3 regions of the Thalassotalea castellviae genome follow, and region 3 is predicted to be linked to each of the others. Evidence: predicted binding sites of a transcription regulator. Region 3 holds the regulator's gene; each other region holds the start of a gene.
The links. Region 3 encodes sigma-54, which starts transcription at its own class of promoters, with help from an activator protein. Its sites were predicted from a motif close to GTTGGCACGNNNNTNGNNT; they were not measured.
Positions count from the first base shown of each region.

Region 1 (5,701 bases), on a different contig from region 3:
TAAAATTGGATGTTTGTATAAAATCGAGGCGAAGATAATAGTAAGTTAGGAGCTAAACGACAAGTAATTTTTGTTTGCTACTTGTCGAAGACTTATTCATTAAACGCTAGTGACCTTTTTTATATATCAAGCAAGAACCTTGCTTTTCTTGGTAGGAAATAATTGTTGTAATCTAGCGATAACACAACTTTTGATGAACGGCCGATGATTTCACTACGTGGAACAAAACCAATCACTCGTGAGTCAGCACTGTTATTTCGGTTGTCACCTAATACTAAATAGTGGTCTTTTGGTACTTTTACAGAGTTAAAACTTCTTAAAGGCGAAGGATTGTTGGTAATTTGAATGCGGTGAGGGTTTTGGTTGATCTCTTCATCAAGAATGACTTTATCGCTATTGATTTGCTTGCCTGTATAGGCGATTTTTTGATGATTAATGGTTAGTTTATTGTTTGACATGGCAACAATGTCGCCAGGAACACCAATAACTCTTTTAACCAATCGTTTATTTGCTGCTTTAGACTCAAAGATAATAATGTCATTTACTTGTGGATCAGCTAATTTTATTAATGATTGTTGGGTAAAAGGTATATTAATATCATAAGCAAGTTTATTAATTAGAATCCTGTCACCTTCAACAATTGTTGGTTTCATTGAGCCAGTAGGTACATCATTCCAATCGGCTACGGCACTTCTAAAAATTAACATTAAAGTAATAAAAACGATTAACGATTTGTTTTCAATCCATATTTTACTAACCATATTTTTCATAAATTTTGCTCAACTCTATTAGAAACGTTTTAAAATAGGATGATTCAGCTTAGGTTTAGTTCCTACGCATTTTTATTATACTTCAGGGTTTATGTAACAAATTATGACTACCTATTAGATGCTGAAGAAGTAAAAGCGTTTAGGTCATCAACCAAGTTTCCCAGAAATCATAAGTTACAACGTCAAGGAAACTTAAGTTAAGGTCATTATTTAGCGACTGGTTTTCGAAACACTAAAGTAAATCGATCCGTATTACCTGTTACTGTTTTTCTACCTACTTCATAACGTAGTTCATCGTCAGGTCGATAAAACATGTCTGAAGACTTCTCTAAAATAAAGCCAGCAGATTGCACTTCTAAAATCACTTTTACAGGATCTTCTCTTCTAGCAAGCTCTCTGGTTTCAACTGCCATGTGACGTCGGGTATGATCAACAATGACATATAGTCCGCCTGGTTTTAACGCATTGAACGCTTCATTATTTAATTTAGTTTTATCAGCTAAATTAAAGTTATGATATTCACGAATGTTTAAAATCATGTCTGCGTCATTCATGCCAAATGATAATTTGCCTAAATCATATCTAAATTCTTGGTTGTTCCAAGAAAGTTCTATAGGTAATTTTATCGTAGATTCAAAGCCCTTCTGAGAGAGTATCGGGTCTAAGTCAGTCAACCATTGTGTATTATATGCAAGATGAAGTTCTCCTTTTTCAGCCAATAAAGGGGCTAATATTTTGGTATACCAGCCATTACCAGGTGCAAATTCAATCACTTTCATATTCTGTTTAAAACCAAAAAATGATAATGCTTGAACGGGTGAACGATTATTATCTCTTAGCTTATCAGCGTCGGTTCTATGAGACATTTTTATGACGTCAGTGATGTTTTGTTGCAGAGAGGTCACCTTTGCAGAAGCATTTGCTCCAAACAATATCGTTATAGTGAGTAGCGGGATCAGCCTAGTTTTCATAATAGTCCTTTTTATAGTGATGTTATTTTTAATATCTAGATCTATCACTTGGCACTTATCTTTAAAAGCAATAAAATCATTTCTTTTAAGCTAAATGATTACTACTACCGATGAATAATGATGAAAAATGACGTGCAAAATTCTACAGTAATGGTCGGTTTAACAAACCCCAAAAGTCCGAGTAATGTAGGTGCTGTAATGAGAGCAGCTGGTTGCTATGGGGTTAATGAGGTGATATATACTGGCCAGCGATATCAACAAGCGGCGAAATTTTCTACCGATACCAAAAATATTTCACAACAAATCCCGTTAACACCAGTAGAGTCGCTCATATCGAATAAAGATGAAAATGTTGAGGTGGTTTGTGTTGAACTGGTTGAAGGAGCAACACCTTTACCTTTGTTTGAACACCCGAGAAATGCCCTTTATATCTTAGGTCCGGAAGATGGCAGTATCAGCCAAAAGCTTGTTGATGAAGCTGATCATGTTGTCTATATACCAACCAAAGGTTGTATGAATTTAGCTGCTACTGTCAATGTGGTTTTATATGATCGTCTTGCGAAATCTGAACATTTAGATATCAGCAATGAGCTAATTAAACAAAGTAGAGATACGAATAATAAAATCAAAGTTAAAAATAACAATTGACGATAAAAACGAAATAGCTTGACTCTTAGCTGTAAATCATTAGAATTCAAATCAGCTAGAAAGTAAGACCTATTTTTATATACATCGTATCGCGTTATTAGTAGCTCGTCCCGTTTGATAAGTAATAGTTACACTTCCTGCAACACCGCCTTAGGGCAAAACATTACTCAATTAAATAGGAAAGTATTATGTCTGAGACAACTACTGGTACAGTTAAATGGTTCAACGAATCTAAAGGTTTTGGTTTTATCGAGCAAGAATCTGGTCCTGACGTGTTTGCACACTTCAGCGCTATCTCTGGCGACGGTTTCAAAACTTTAGCAGAAGGTCAAAAAGTTCAGTTTACTGTTACTCAAGGCCAAAAAGGTCCTCAAGCTGAAAACATCGTAGCTTTATAATTTAAGTTTTCTTTAAAGAAAATATAAATTAATGAAAGGATAAGATTTTAATCTTATCCTTTTTTAATGCCTCAATTTTAGTATATATATTGTTGAATTAAGGAAAGCCCACTTCATTTATTGAATGGTTTAATTCACTACTTTTTAGTTTTTATCATCACTTCTTTATTTCTTATCACAATTAACAAATAGAAATATTTTAATATTTCAAATAAATCAATGGGTTACCTTTTGGCACTAGTTTTGAATATAAACAAACAGCATAAAGTGTTATCACATAAAGGGTATTCCAATGAAATCTTTACTTGCTACAGCCGTTTTATTATCAACTACTACCGCGTTTGCTCATGATACGAGTTTCTCTTCAGACTCATGTAATATTGAATTGAATGCAGGGGTAAAAATTAATAAAAACTTTATTGAGTTTACTAAAAATGATCAAGCGCTCTATAAAATCATTAATAATGAAATTTTAATTGTAAATGGCAAAGAAGTTGAATTGAATGATTATCAGCAATCGTTAGTTTTAGAATACTCAACGAGTATTCGCTCTGTATTGCCAGAAGCGAAAGAACTTGCTTTTGATGCCATTGAAATAGCTGTAGAAGGGGTAAATTTAGCCTTTAACGAGTTATTAGGAGAAAATAATGACGTTGGTGAAGATCTTACCGAGCATTTATATGGGATCCGAGATGAAGTAGATCGACGCTTTGCTAGTGAAAATGAGTTTTATATCGATGAACATGGTGATTTTGCTGACGACTTTTTTAATGAAGAGTTGGAACAACGTATTGAAGCGGCCGTAGAAGATACCATTCAAAATTCATTAGGAAGCTTATTGATTGCTGTAGGGCAAGAGATGTTATTTGCTGGTGGTGATATGGAAGCTTTTGAAGCTCGAATGGAAAATTTTGGCGAGCAAATTGAGAGGGATATAGAGTATCGTGCAGAAAAGTTAGAAAAGAGAGGCGAGGCTTTATGTCATACCGTTTATAAAATTGATGGTATAGAAACGCAATTAAGCCAAAGTATCGATGAATTATCTGATTTTAATGTGATTGATGCAGATTTAGATAAAAGAAATAAAGCATAGATTCATTTGAAAAGGCGCTTAAATGAAGTGACCTCATAAAGTAGACTCATTGCTAAACGTCAACCATGGCCTGAATTCGATTTTGCATCGGACTCAGGCTTTTTAGTTTCAGCTTAATGCTTTTATTGTTGTAGTGAAAAAACATGAAAAGTACCTAATTAGCATTGTTACTGTTCATTTAGAGGGGGATCTTTTAAAATATGGTTAAATTAGTTTTAACTCCTACAACTTCATGCACGCTGTTAATCGTTTATTTCAATATCGTAAAAGTATTTCGACTACTGTCTACAAATCAAGAGGGCAACGATTAATTCGCTGTGAATTATGCCACTTAGCAAAAGAAAACTGTGTTTGCCAATTAAAAGTAACGCTTAATAGTAAAGTTGGCTTTTTATTGCTGATGTATGATACCGAGGTCTTAAAACCAAGCAATACAGGAAAGCTAATCGCCGACTTAATTCCTGAAACTTTTGCTTTTTTATGGTCACGGACCTCCGTTGAGCAAGAGCTTATCGATTTAATTCATGATGATAATTGGCAGCCCTATATTGTATTTCCTGAAGAATACGCGAAAGAAAATCAACAAGTATTCAATCAAGAGATCGATGATAAAAGCAATAAAAAACCATTGTTTATTATGTTAGATGGTAGCTGGCGAGAAGCTAAAAAAATATTTAGAAAAAGTCCATATTTAAATGGGTTACCTATACTCTCTATTGATCCGCAGTCTTTCATTCATAAAGATTACTTACCAAAATATCAATTAAGAAGTTCAGAAAAAATCAATCAATTATGTACTGCTGAAGTCGCTGCGCAAGTTCTAGCTGTAGCTGGAGAACCGGTCAATGCTAAAATTTTGGACAGTTGGTTTGATGTTTATAGTTATCAGTATCAAAAAAGTGTTTGCCAAACAAATAAAGGCGATCCTCAAGCACAACAAAGATATGAGTCGTTAATTCAAGCTTATCAATATTAGCTGTTCAATTGGGGGGTTGTCTTCTTGTTCTAGAGACAGGCGAGGGGGCATTGTTTCAGTTTACTATTGGTAAAATGACTTTAATTATAAATTTAAGAGATAAAAAAACGACCTATAAGGTCGTTTTTTCGTCGAATATATTGCTTACTTAGCGTTGATTTTACGACGGTAAGCGATACCAGCCATACCTAACAACATTAATAATAATGTTTGTGGCTCTGGCACTGTAGTTTGATTGTCTGGGTCTCTTACTGAAACTAAACCTTCAATAATGTCATTGGCACAAGACATAGCCCAACGAAATGCAATTTGATTTGCTGTTGCTAAAGCCGTATTGGCGACATCAAATGTAAATGAGATTTTTCCATTACCAGCAGACCAGTTACTCCAAGCAGAATTCCAGTAAGTAGAATCTGCATCATAAGTGTTACCGTTGTAATGGATATTGTCATAAGCATTATTTGAACTATTTGGATTGTAATAATTAGTATTCTTTAATGAAACTGCTTGATTATGACGGTTTGTACCACTATTTGAATATTTTAAATCACCAGAATTAAAACCAGAAACTAAGCGACCTTGACCACTTGAGGTGTTATCACGGTCATCCCAACGACCACCATCACCGTTTTCCCAGTCTTGAATAGTATATGCATAATTCCAGTCGGTATTATTCCACGTGTCATTGGCACTATTAGGCTTCCAAGGAGAATCAAAGTCAGTAACGTTTGTTGACATAAATAAATCACCAAATACGATACCGTAGTCGTCATTTTTGCCAACAAAGTTTGTGAAAATATCAACGGTCATTTGAGTACCTGTTCTCGATACTTCCATTTTTGATA
Region 1 covers NZ_JAVRIF010000001.1:512,326-518,026, reverse strand. Annotated here, with positions in the region: gene lepB (signal peptidase I) at 120-770, opposite strand; gene RM573_RS02335 (class I SAM-dependent methyltransferase) at 977-1,741, opposite strand; gene RM573_RS02330 (RNA methyltransferase) at 1,874-2,389, shown strand; gene RM573_RS02325 (cold-shock protein) at 2,578-2,787, shown strand; gene RM573_RS02320 (DUF2884 family protein) at 3,080-3,880, shown strand; gene RM573_RS02315 (tRNA-uridine aminocarboxypropyltransferase) at 4,113-4,856, shown strand; gene RM573_RS02310 (PEP-CTERM sorting domain-containing protein) at 5,001-5,701, opposite strand, start outside.
Region 1: the regulator sigma-54 is predicted to act here: its motif matches at 3,018-3,036, upstream of RM573_RS02320 (DUF2884 family protein).

Region 2 (5,701 bases), on a different contig from region 3:
ACTAACGTCAGTGAAATAAAACAAACCATTGAAAAATTAGAATTATTATTTTCTAAAAACTTAACCTAATGACGTTGTCGCTTGCGTTAGCTTTGCCCTAGTTGACTCAAAAAATTTAAACTAGGCGCAAAAAATGCGGCACCTGTTTCAGCTTGAGTATATTTGAGCATGTGATCAAAATGGCCATGCTCGTCCCCTTCAATCATACTTTTTAACATCATTTCAAATGGCTGCGGCGCACTACAATAAGAAACAAAAAACAGTCCTTGGAGTTTCATATCACCGTACGGCATACTTTGACGTAATATTTCTATCGTATTTCCTTCATCATCTTTAATGCTAGTACGTTTGATGTGGGACGTTTCAGGCTTGTTTTCACTGGTATATTCTTCGTTATCAATTTTCGTGCGAGCAAATACATCTTCTTGCTCTTTCACTTTCATTCTATTCCATAAATTTAGGTTATGACGATAGCGTTGAATGTGTAAATAGCTACCACTGGCAAAGTCTGCGTCTTGTTCGTCATTTACTAAGGCTACCTGGCGGCGATGTCTACCTTGAGGGTTTTCGGTGCCATCAACAAAACCGGTTAAATCACGGCCATCAAGGAAGCGAAAACCTCGCACTTGCTCAATCAATTCAACACTGTCAGCCAACAAGGCACATACTTTACCTGCGACAATATGATTTACATCAGCGCGATCGCTTCTGACCTCAATGTATAAATCATAATTTACCGCAGGAGCAATACGATCATCACACTTAATTTCAGTAAACGACTTCAAAAATTTAGGGCGAGATTCTGGGTGGAGTTCATCCCAATAGGTTGCACCAATTGCAACAACGCCCGTTAAATTACTCTCAGAAAAGCGATCCGCATATTTATCAAATAAAGCAGGTAAACGTGATAATGCTTGGCGAATATGCGCATTTTTATCATCTAATACATTAAACATTAAATAATAGCCATGTAAGCTCGGCTCTGCGCAAATACCAAATTGTTCTCTTGCCATACTGCCCTCAATAAATAAGATTTTTGTGATGCTTAACTTGCTCACAAAACTTGGTAGAGATAATAAACCTTTAATAAAGAAAAGAAAACATCGTTATTCATGACAAGGTAAATCCCGTCATCACCACTGACTGTTATAACGGCTCAAATTTAACACACAAAAAAAGCAGCGATTAAGCTGCTTTTCAATACTTTCGTTGTTAATTAACCGTTTGTGAATTCTGGATAGGCTTCCATACCACAATCAGCTTTATCAACACCTTCATATTCTTCTTCTTCAGTAACACGAATACCCATAGTTATTTTAAGTACATACCAAACCACAAAGCTTGTTACAAATACCCATGCAAAGATAGTAGCAGCACCAATTAACTGACCACTAAATGATGCACCGTCATTTGTTACTGGCACTAATAATAAACCAAACAAACCAACGACACCGTGAACAGAGATAGCACCCACTGGATCATCAATCTTTAATTTATCTAAGCTAACAATTGAAAGGACAACAATAATACCACCAATGGCACCAAATAATGTCGCTTGCAATGCTGTTGGCGTAGAAGGTTCTGCAGTAATAGCAACTAGACCCGCTAAGGCACCGTTTAATGCCATCGTTAAATCAGCTTTCTTAAATAAAATTTTAGCTAAGATTAATGCTGCAACCGCACCACCAGCCGCCGCTGCGTTAGTATTTAAAAAGACCATAGCAACTGAATGTGAATTACCAATATCACCTAACTTTAATACTGAGCCACCGTTGAAACCAAACCAACCCATCCATAAAATGAATGTACCTAACGTAGCTAATGGTAAGTTAGAACCTGGGATTGCATTGACACGACCGTCAGCTGTGTATTTCCCTTTACGAGCACCTAACAATAATACACCCGCTAATGCCGCTGAAGCACCTGCCATATGAACAATACCAGAACCGGCAAAGTCAGAAAATCCTAAATCACCGAGTGTGTATAAACCAAATACGGCATTACCACCCCATGTCCAGCTACCTTCCATTGGATAAATAACCGCGGTTAAAACGACAGTAAAGGCTAAGAAAGCCCATAATTTCATACGCTCGGCAACCGCACCTGAAACAATCGACATTGCTGTAGCAACAAAGACTACTTGGAAGAAAAAGTCAGAAGCCGCCGAATAAATTGCTCCGCCAGTAAAGCCGTCTTCACGTTCAGCGAAAGATTTCAATACTGCGTCTGCGTCAACTGTTTCTATGCCCGACAAAAAGAAACCGCCGCCATACATAATTTCATAACCGCATGCTAAGTACATCATGCAAGAAATCGCATAAAGCGCGACGTTTTTCGTTAATATTTCTGTGGTATTTTTAGCTCTAACTAAACCTGCTTCTAGCATTGAGAAGCCAGCAGCCATCCACATGACTAATGCGCCACACACTAAAAAGTAAAACGTGTCCATGGCATATTGAAGATGAAAGATATTTTGTTCCATGATATTCCCCTTAAAGTGCTTCTACGTCATTTTCACCAGTACGAATACGTACGGCTTGCTCAAGGTTGTAAACAAAAATCTTTCCGTCACCGATTTTTCCGGTGTAGGCAGATTTAGTGATGGTTTCAACTAAACGTTCAACAACATCATCATTTACGGCAATTTCAAGTTTTACCTTAGGTAAAAAGTCAACTTGATATTCGGCACCACGATATAGTTCGGTATGACCTTTTTGTCGACCGAACCCTTTTACTTCACTTACTGTTAACCCTTCAACACCGATTTCAGAGATGGCCTCTCGAACATCATCTAATTTAAACGGTTTGATAATTGCGCTAATAAGTTTCATTTATTACCCCTTTTTATAGTTTGACAATGAATATTCAATTGTTATACCAATAGAAATAAAGCATTACTAAACAAGAGGTTACAAATAAAATATTGATTTGAATGCTTACTTAAGCACCACTTTGGTGCATGGAGTTAAAAATAGTGTTGATAGTTGGTGCATGTTTACGGTAAGTAAGAAAAAACGGCGATTATTAGCAATAATCGCCGTTTATATAAGTAGAATAAATTGTTAATAGGTTATTAATAAATCATTGCAGCACTTGGGTTTAATACCGCTAAAATACCTAAACGCTCCATATCGCAATAATCATTTGCTTCTGATATAGCATCTTGTTGAAGCGATAAGACAGTTAGTTTTTCACGCGTTAACACGTCTTCTTGCGCATGTGATTTACATTGGCGGTTTAGTTGCATCATTCGCTTAGCCGTATATAACAATTTCGTTTCCATGGTGCTGTATTGGAAATCTTCTTCATTTTGAAAACGAATAGGCTCAATTAAATTATAGGGTAATTGCCAAAGTTTCAATAACTCTGCGGTGCAATCGGCATAGGTAAAACCAAACACTTCTTGTTGTTTGTTCCATGGTAATTCTTTGCTACCTATTTGATTGGCCATTTCCACTTGTTCGGCTTGAAATTGCTGCATAACCAGCTCACCTAAATTATGCAGTAAACCCAATATAAATAAACGTTCAGCCTTAGGTACTCCTAATTTAAAACCTAAATACTTAATCATCAGTGCGCAATCGACACTTTGCTCCCAAAAAGATTCTAAGAATTCAGCAGAAGCCGAAATAGACTTGAAAGCTTTAGTGGTAAAATAAGCTATCACCAAATTATAAACTTCTGTGATACCAAGCACTAAAACCGCTTTTGAAATGGTGTCTATCTTACCGGGATAATTAAAAAACGAGCTGTTCGCCAATTTTAATATGGTTGCCGCTAAAGCCGGGTCAATTAAAATGACATCAGAAATATCATCGATGGTCGATGCTTCATCATCAATAAGTTCTTTAATACGGATAAAAGAGTCTGATAAAACAAAAATTTCATTCGCCTTTTCGGCATAATCCATAGCATCCATCTGCTTTACCTTATTAACAAAATCATTGAAAAGTTACGGTTAACACGTGATATATAAAAACTCACTTTTAATTCCTTTCAACGACACTAGCATGATATTTTTTATTATAGACACAATTTACCAGTTATTTTAATTAATTGACCAACGCATGAATATGATACGAAGAAAACTTTCTAATATTGATAACCCCTGTATCAAAGAATAAATATTGCCCTTTAATACCTTGTAAAATCCCACTCACTTCAGGGTTTTTATCAAAGTTATGCGACACAATTTTTGTTGGGAATTCTTCAACAGGAAAGTTCAGTTCAACCATGTCATTGGATAATTGTTCAACTGAATCTTCACCAAATTTTAATCGAATATCGTTTAATTTCTCAGAAATTAACGGAATTAACTCTTGAGACTTTGCGATTAAATCCATTGGCTCTGCATTACCTTTTAGCATAGTTCGCCAATTGGTTTTATCGGCAATAAACTCCGCAAGTGCTATTTCAACTAATCCTGACTGTAAGCGAGTATTCACTTTAAAAACTGGTAAAGCCTGAGTAGCCCCTTGATCTATCCAACGAGTTGGAATTTGAGTATGACGAGTGATCCCCACTTTCAACCCTGAAGTATTTGCTAAATAAACATAATGAGGAATAAAACAATTCGCCTCACCCCATTCAGGTTCACGACAAGTACCTTGTTCAAAATGACACGTTTCCGGTTTCATTATACACATATCGCATTGAGCAAGTTTTTGCATACATGGATAACAATAGCCTTGTGAAAAGCTCTTTTTAGTTTTCCTTCCGCAATGAGAGCAACTGATATGCTCATGATAAATAAGGGTGAGTTGCTTACCTATTAATTCATTTAGCGGCAATAATTGCTCGCCAATAGGTAATTGATAGTGAACATGACCTTGCTCATCTAATTGAGCTGTCATCTTTCTTAATGCGCCTACTTCTGTTTGCATTGATTTACCATTTCTAAAATATTATATCGACATGTTAAGGAAAAATGGCACACTACTCCATCGAAAATTTTTAATCGTCGCACAGTCCGCCATGTCAAAACCTTCAAATTGGTACGTATACATACTGCGTTGTGCAGATAATAGTCTGTACACGGGTGTCACTACTGATGTCGCCAGACGCCTCGCTCAACACAATCAGTGCAACAAAACAGGAGCTAAATATACACGTGTACGCCGACCTGTCTCTCTCGCCTATCAAGAAACAGCCCTAGATAGAAAAACAGCCTGTCAACGTGAATACCAATTAAAGCAACTTACCAAAAAAGAAAAAGAAAAACTCGTCTCTGCATTCAATTGCTAATTACAGTACAAGTGTACGCTCAACCCCTTGATTTTACTGGTCTGCTTTGTAAGGACATCCTTATATTATTTCGATTTTTACTGAAACAACTGTTAGAATAGTTCGGTTTTGTGTTTAATGAGTAAAGTGTATTTATGTTTTTAGAAAGTTATTGTAATAACGCTGCGGGTAAAATTAATTTCACTCGTCAACAAGCAAGTGATTTTGCCAAAAAAATTGCTGATGATTTTAATCCGTTGCACGACGTAGACGCAAAAAGGTTTTGTGTGCCCGGCGATTTACTATTTTCTTTAACATTAGAAAAGTCAGGTCTTTCCCAAGAAATGAAGTTTACCTTTTCAGGCATGGTCAACGATGGTGTTGAATTGATATTCCCTGATCATATTGAATCGCATGCAGCCATTGTCGATGAAAATGATAAAGAATATTTAACCATAGATGTCAGCGGAGAAAATAC
Region 2 covers NZ_JAVRIF010000011.1:14,123-19,823, forward strand. Annotated here, with positions in the region: gene argR (transcriptional regulator ArgR) at 1-69, shown strand, start outside; gene RM573_RS15770 (Dyp-type peroxidase) at 87-1,013, opposite strand; gene RM573_RS15775 (ammonium transporter) at 1,217-2,482, opposite strand; gene glnK (P-II family nitrogen regulator) at 2,493-2,831, opposite strand; gene RM573_RS15785 (HDOD domain-containing protein) at 3,074-3,919, opposite strand; gene RM573_RS15790 (DUF2797 domain-containing protein) at 4,053-4,853, opposite strand; gene RM573_RS15795 (GIY-YIG nuclease family protein) at 4,975-5,244, shown strand; gene RM573_RS15800 (DUF3581 family protein) at 5,379-5,701, shown strand, end outside.
Region 2: the regulator sigma-54 is predicted to act here: its motif matches at 2,864-2,882, upstream of glnK (P-II family nitrogen regulator).

Region 3 (5,701 bases):
ATAATAACCTAAATCTTCCAGCACTCTTAATGCGACACTTTTTCCTGATCCTGAACGGCCACTAACGATGATGAGTTTCATTGTCGAAATCCTTGGTACTAAGGTTTAGTTATTATTTTTCAATAAATTGAAAAGCTCTGAACTCGAGTGACATTTTCGGACCAGTTTGCAAGTTTGTTTATCACTAAAAATTTGTGCAATGCTTTGTAGCGTGGATAAATGTTGTTGACAATTTTCTTCGGGTACGAATAAAGCAATAAAAATATCGACGGGTCTATTATCTATCGCATCAAAATCAATTGGAGACTCTGTTGTGGCAATCACGACAACGACTTTACCCCCATCAGTTAATCTACCGTGTGGGATCGCGATACCATTACCTATCCCAGTTGAACCCATTTTTTCACGTGCCATTAGACTTTCAAGCAGTGAATAAGTGTTAAAATCAGTATAAGACTCGGCAGCTTTTTCACATAATAATTCTAAAATACGCTTTTTGCTAGTAGCATGAACTGCACACAAGGTGCAGTTCTCGTTAATAAGTTCAGTTAATTTCATAATGCTCGTGTTGAAATAGACGATGGATTAATGTTGGTTGATTTTGCCTTTGTACTTTAAAACTTGTTTATCGAGTTTATTAACTAAAGCATCGATTGAAGCATACATATCGGCATTTTCGGCTTTTGCGTGTATTTCTGTTCCGTTAAGGTGGGCTGTTGCTTCCGCAATTTGATTCAGCTTTTCTACCGTCAATACCACATGAACATTATTTATATGATCAAAATGTCGTTCTAACTTGGCAAATTTTGTATTGACACTTTCACGTAAAGCTTCAGTAATTTCAACATGATGACCAGCAAGATTAATTTGCATAAGCTTAGATCCTTATTTAGTTGTTAAAGTAGACTTTTTCGTTGGTTAGAAGGAGGAATTGACAATGATTCTCGATACTTGGCAATGGTTCTTCTGGCGACATTAATGCCTTGTTCTGCAAGTAATTCCGCCATTTTACTATCACTTAATGGTTTGGCTGGAATTTCTGCAGCGACCAACTTTTTAATTAAAGCTCGAATTGCGGTGGATGAACATTCTCCACCATTTTCTGTGCTTACGTGGCTAGAGAAGAAATATTTTAATTCAAAGATTCCTCTAGGTGTATGCATATATTTTTGGGTCGTAACACGGGAAATAGTGGACTCATGCATATCTACCGCTTCTGCAATATCATTGAGTACCATAGGTCGCATTGCTTCTGGCCCGTGTTCAAAGAAGCCTTGTTGGCGTTGTACAATGCAGTTAGAGACTTTTAACAATGTATCATTTCGGCTTTCTAAGCTTTTAATAAACCATTTAGCTTCTTGTAGGTTTGAACGTATAAACTGACTGTCTGTCGATGATTTCATATTTCGTGCCATGGAGGCATATTGCTGATTAACCGATAGTCGTGGTGCTGTATCTGGGTTTAATTCAACCATCCAACGACCATTTTTCTTTTCGACCGAAACATCAGGGATGACATATTGATCATCACCTTTAATGACACTATCACCTGGTCTTGGATCCAGCGATTGAATTAGCTTGATCACTTCGCGTAGTTGATCTTCTTTTAAACGCGTTTTCCGCATGATTTGGCGATAATCTCGGTTACCTAATAAGTCGATATATTCATTAATGATCAGCTTACTTTCTTTTAACCAAGGCGTTTCTTTATCAAATTGATTTAATTGAATGGTTAAACATTCTGAGATAGAGCGAGCCCCAACGCCAACAGGATCAAACATATTAATACGTTTAAGTACGGCTTCAACTTCATCAAGTTCAACTTCTTCATTGCCCATCGCTTCAAGAATTTCTTCAACACTGACTCTTAAATAGCCAGCATCATCGATGGCATCAATAATAGCCGTCGCGATGGCAAGGTCCGTTTCTGAAAATGGCGTTAACTCCATTTGCCAGCGTAAATGGTCTTGAATGGAGTCCGTTGTTTCGCCCTGATAAGTATAATCTTCTGAAGCAGGTGCACTGGCACCGGTATTTGAAACGCCAGCACTGTAGCTTTCTTCCCAGGTAGTGTCTATGTTGAGCTCTTCAGGGATCTCAGATTTATCCATAGCTTCCGTTGTACTAATTTCATCGATAGTAGGAGCTGAATCTTCACTGCCGTCGGATGTTTTAGTGTTTTGTTCTGTTACACCAGCAGAAAATGCTTCTTCTAAGTTATCCGATTGCGCATCATTGTCACTTGGGGTTGATTCATCTACTTCTAATAATGGATTACTTTCAAGAGCTTCTTGGATTTCTTGCTGAAGATCCAACGTCGACAATTGCAAAAGCTTAATCGCTTGTTGCAATTGTGGAGTCATGGTGAGTTGTTGTCCTATTCGGAGCTGCAGACTAGGGCGCATTTATCGTATTATTTTCCTATTTTCTAGCTTCATATTGATTTTTACTTTTTATCAAAGCTTTGTGTAACTATAGCGTGAATTGCTCACCAAGGTATACATCTCTTACTTGTTGATTCGCAAGAATTTGATCTGCATTGCCTTCCGCGATTAATTCACCGTGACTAACAATATATGCATGCTCACAAACGTCTAATGTTTCACGAACATTGTGATCTGTGATTAAAATTCCAATGCCACGTTGTTTTAAGTGTAGGATAATTTTTTTTATATCACCTACTGAAATTGGATCAACGCCAGCAAAAGGCTCATCAAGTAAGATAAATTTGGGCTCTGCCGCTAGTGCTCTCGCAATTTCAACTCGGCGTCGTTCGCCACCGGATAAGCTCATGCCTAAATTATCTTTGATATGACCTATATTAAATTCTTCAACGAGATGCTCAAGCTTTTCTTCTCTACTGATATCATCTAAATCTTTACGGGTTTGCAAAATCGCCATAATATTTTCATAAACCGTTAGCTTACGGAAAATGGAAGCTTCCTGTGGAAGGTATCCGATACCTTTTCGGGCTCTTTCATGCATAGGGAGTAAAGTAATATCTTCATCATTTAAGATGATTGAACCGCTATCACTATTGACTAAACCAACTATCATATAAAACGAAGTTGTTTTACCGGCACCATTTGGACCGAGCAATCCGACAACTTGGCCTTCTTGCACTTTCATACCAACGTTCTTTACGACTTTTCGGCCTTTGTAGGCTTTTGCCAAATTATTGGCAATTAAGGTGGCAGTGGTCATTTATTTTTATTATCCAACGATTTTTTATCTAACTTTTTTTTCTCAAGGTTTTTCGGTTGTAATACCGTTTGTACTCTAGCATTGTCGTCACTGCTTGCCTGTACTTGTTCGGTCAAAAAATTATAACTGATAGTGGTGCCACTGACTTTGCTGCCTTCTTGACGAAGTTCAGCATTTCCTGAAATCATCACCGTATTTTTTTCAGGTTGATATTTAATTTCATTTGCTTGCAGATAAATAGGCGTTCCGTCTTCCAATATTTGTTCGAACGTTGCTGGTTGCCCTTTGGCAATATATGTTTTTTCGTTACTCGTGGCTTCTGTCACAACTTGCACTAGGTCTGCTTTTATTGTTAAAGAGCCTTGGGTAATAATGACATTATCAATGTAACTAAATATTTTATTTTTGAGATCAGCTGCTTGTCTAGAAGCATCAATTTTGATTTCTTCATTCAAATCAACTTTTGCTGCTATAACACTATATGAAAGACTTAAGGTTACCCCTAAAGCCAAACAACTAGTTTTTAATAGGTTGAAATATGGTTTTTTCATGTTTTGTCAGCGTTACTTGTTTAGTGTTTAAGTCTACAATCAGTCCTGTACCGTACATGGTAAAATCAATTCCTTTTATTTCTATCTTTTTTTCTGAACTAATAATATTAGTGTTTAAATCTAATTCTAAATACTTTCCATGGATCTCTTGAATTAAACTTTTACTGTCGGTTGCAATTAACGCCACTTTACTTTCAAGTTTTACTCTATTGCTATTATAGAGTGTGCCTTCATTTGCACTAATTTTCCATGGAGAATCGGTATTTTTTGGGTATAAGGTATATTTAGGAAACTCAAAGTGTGTGACTGATAATTCTGAATAATGTTCCATTCGATTCGCATCGATAATATAGGAGAGTTGCCCTGTGCTGTTATACGTTTCGCTATTTAAGCTTTCAGCAATAAAATCAGGGGATATTTTGTTATCTATAGCATTGGTGATTTGGTTACTGTTTTGGTGCCATTCAATGACAATGTAACTGACCACTGAAAAAATAAAAAATAGTAACGAAGCTATATATATGCGTGTCATATACTTGCGCCACTGGCATATTGCAGGCTGTTTTGACTTTGCATAATGATATCGCATATTTCACGTACCGCGCCAAAACCTCCTTTAATCGTTGTTACATGATCAGCTAAACTTAAAATAGCCGGATGAGCGTCATTCACCGCTATGGATAAACCGACATATTCCATGCATGGATAATCAGGCATGTCATCACCTATATATGCTACTTGTTCCGCGGTTAATTGATATTTCTCAATTAAGGCTTTTAATGCCGGAAGTTTGTTTTCTTCTCCTTGGATAATGTGTTTTACATTCAGAGCTGTCATTCTTGTTTGTACGATATTTGATTGTCTTCCGGTGATCACGGCAACGTCAACACCACTGGCGCCTAAAGCTTTGATGCCATAACCGTCTTTTGTATGAAAGGCTTTTAATTCTTCGCCATCGTTACCTAGATAAATTCGACCATCAGAAAATACACCGTCTATATCACATACAAAAAGCTTTATATTCTTCGCTTTGTGGTAAATAGTATTGGCTATTTCACCGTATAAAGTTTTCGTTGTGTCGTTCGATGACAAGTTAGGCTTTGTCATTAAAGAACTCCTGATTTAAGCAAGTCGTGCATATTCATGGCACCAACGGGGTGATTGTTATTATCAACGATAATTAAGCCATTAATCTTATTGTCTTCCATAATTTTCAAGGCTTGTGCAGCTAACATTTCACCTTCGGCTACCCGAGGATTTTTTGTCATGACACTGGCTATGTCGTCCTGATGAATATCAATTTTTTCATCGAGGATGCGACGCAAATCACCGTCTGTAAAAAGCCCAATTAATTCACCACTGTCTTTAATGACGGCGGTCATGCCGAGACCTTTTAAGGACATTTCAACTAATGCCTCTTTGATCTTCGCCTTTTCATTCACTAATGGGATGCGTTCGCCACTGTGCATAATATCCTGCAGGCGTAATAATAACCGTTTACCTAAACTTCCCCCTGGATGAGAAAGGGCAAAGTCATTGGCAGTAAAGTCTTTCGCATTTAGCAGTGCTACCGCTAAAGCATCCCCCATGACTAATGTTGCTGTTGTACTTGAAGTAGGGGCTAAACCTAATGGGCAAGCTTCTTGTGAAACCTTGATACAAACATGGGTATCACTTAATTTTGCTAAGGTAGAGTCAGGGTTGCTGGTCATGGCAATAAGTTTAGCACCAATACGTTTAATAACCGGAATAATTGCCAATACTTCACCGGTTTCACCTGAATTCGATATTGTCAGTACAACATCTTGAGCAGTGATCATCCCTAAATCACCATGACTTGCTTCGCCTGGGTGAACAAAAAATGCAGGCGTGCCTGTACTGGCAAATGTTGCAGCAATTTTTCCACCAATATGACCTGATTTTCCCATGCCAATCACGATTACGCG
Region 3 covers NZ_JAVRIF010000003.1:45,056-50,756, forward strand. Annotated here, with positions in the region: gene rapZ (RNase adapter RapZ) at 1-81, opposite strand, end outside; gene ptsN (PTS IIA-like nitrogen regulatory protein PtsN) at 106-558, opposite strand; gene hpf (ribosome hibernation promoting factor) at 586-873, opposite strand; gene RM573_RS06550 (RNA polymerase factor sigma-54) at 897-2,405, opposite strand; gene lptB (LPS export ABC transporter ATP-binding protein) at 2,473-3,204, opposite strand; gene lptA (lipopolysaccharide transport periplasmic protein LptA) at 3,201-3,755, opposite strand; gene lptC (LPS export ABC transporter periplasmic protein LptC) at 3,721-4,287, opposite strand; gene kdsC (3-deoxy-manno-octulosonate-8-phosphatase KdsC) at 4,284-4,862, opposite strand; gene RM573_RS06575 (KpsF/GutQ family sugar-phosphate isomerase) at 4,862-5,701, opposite strand, start outside.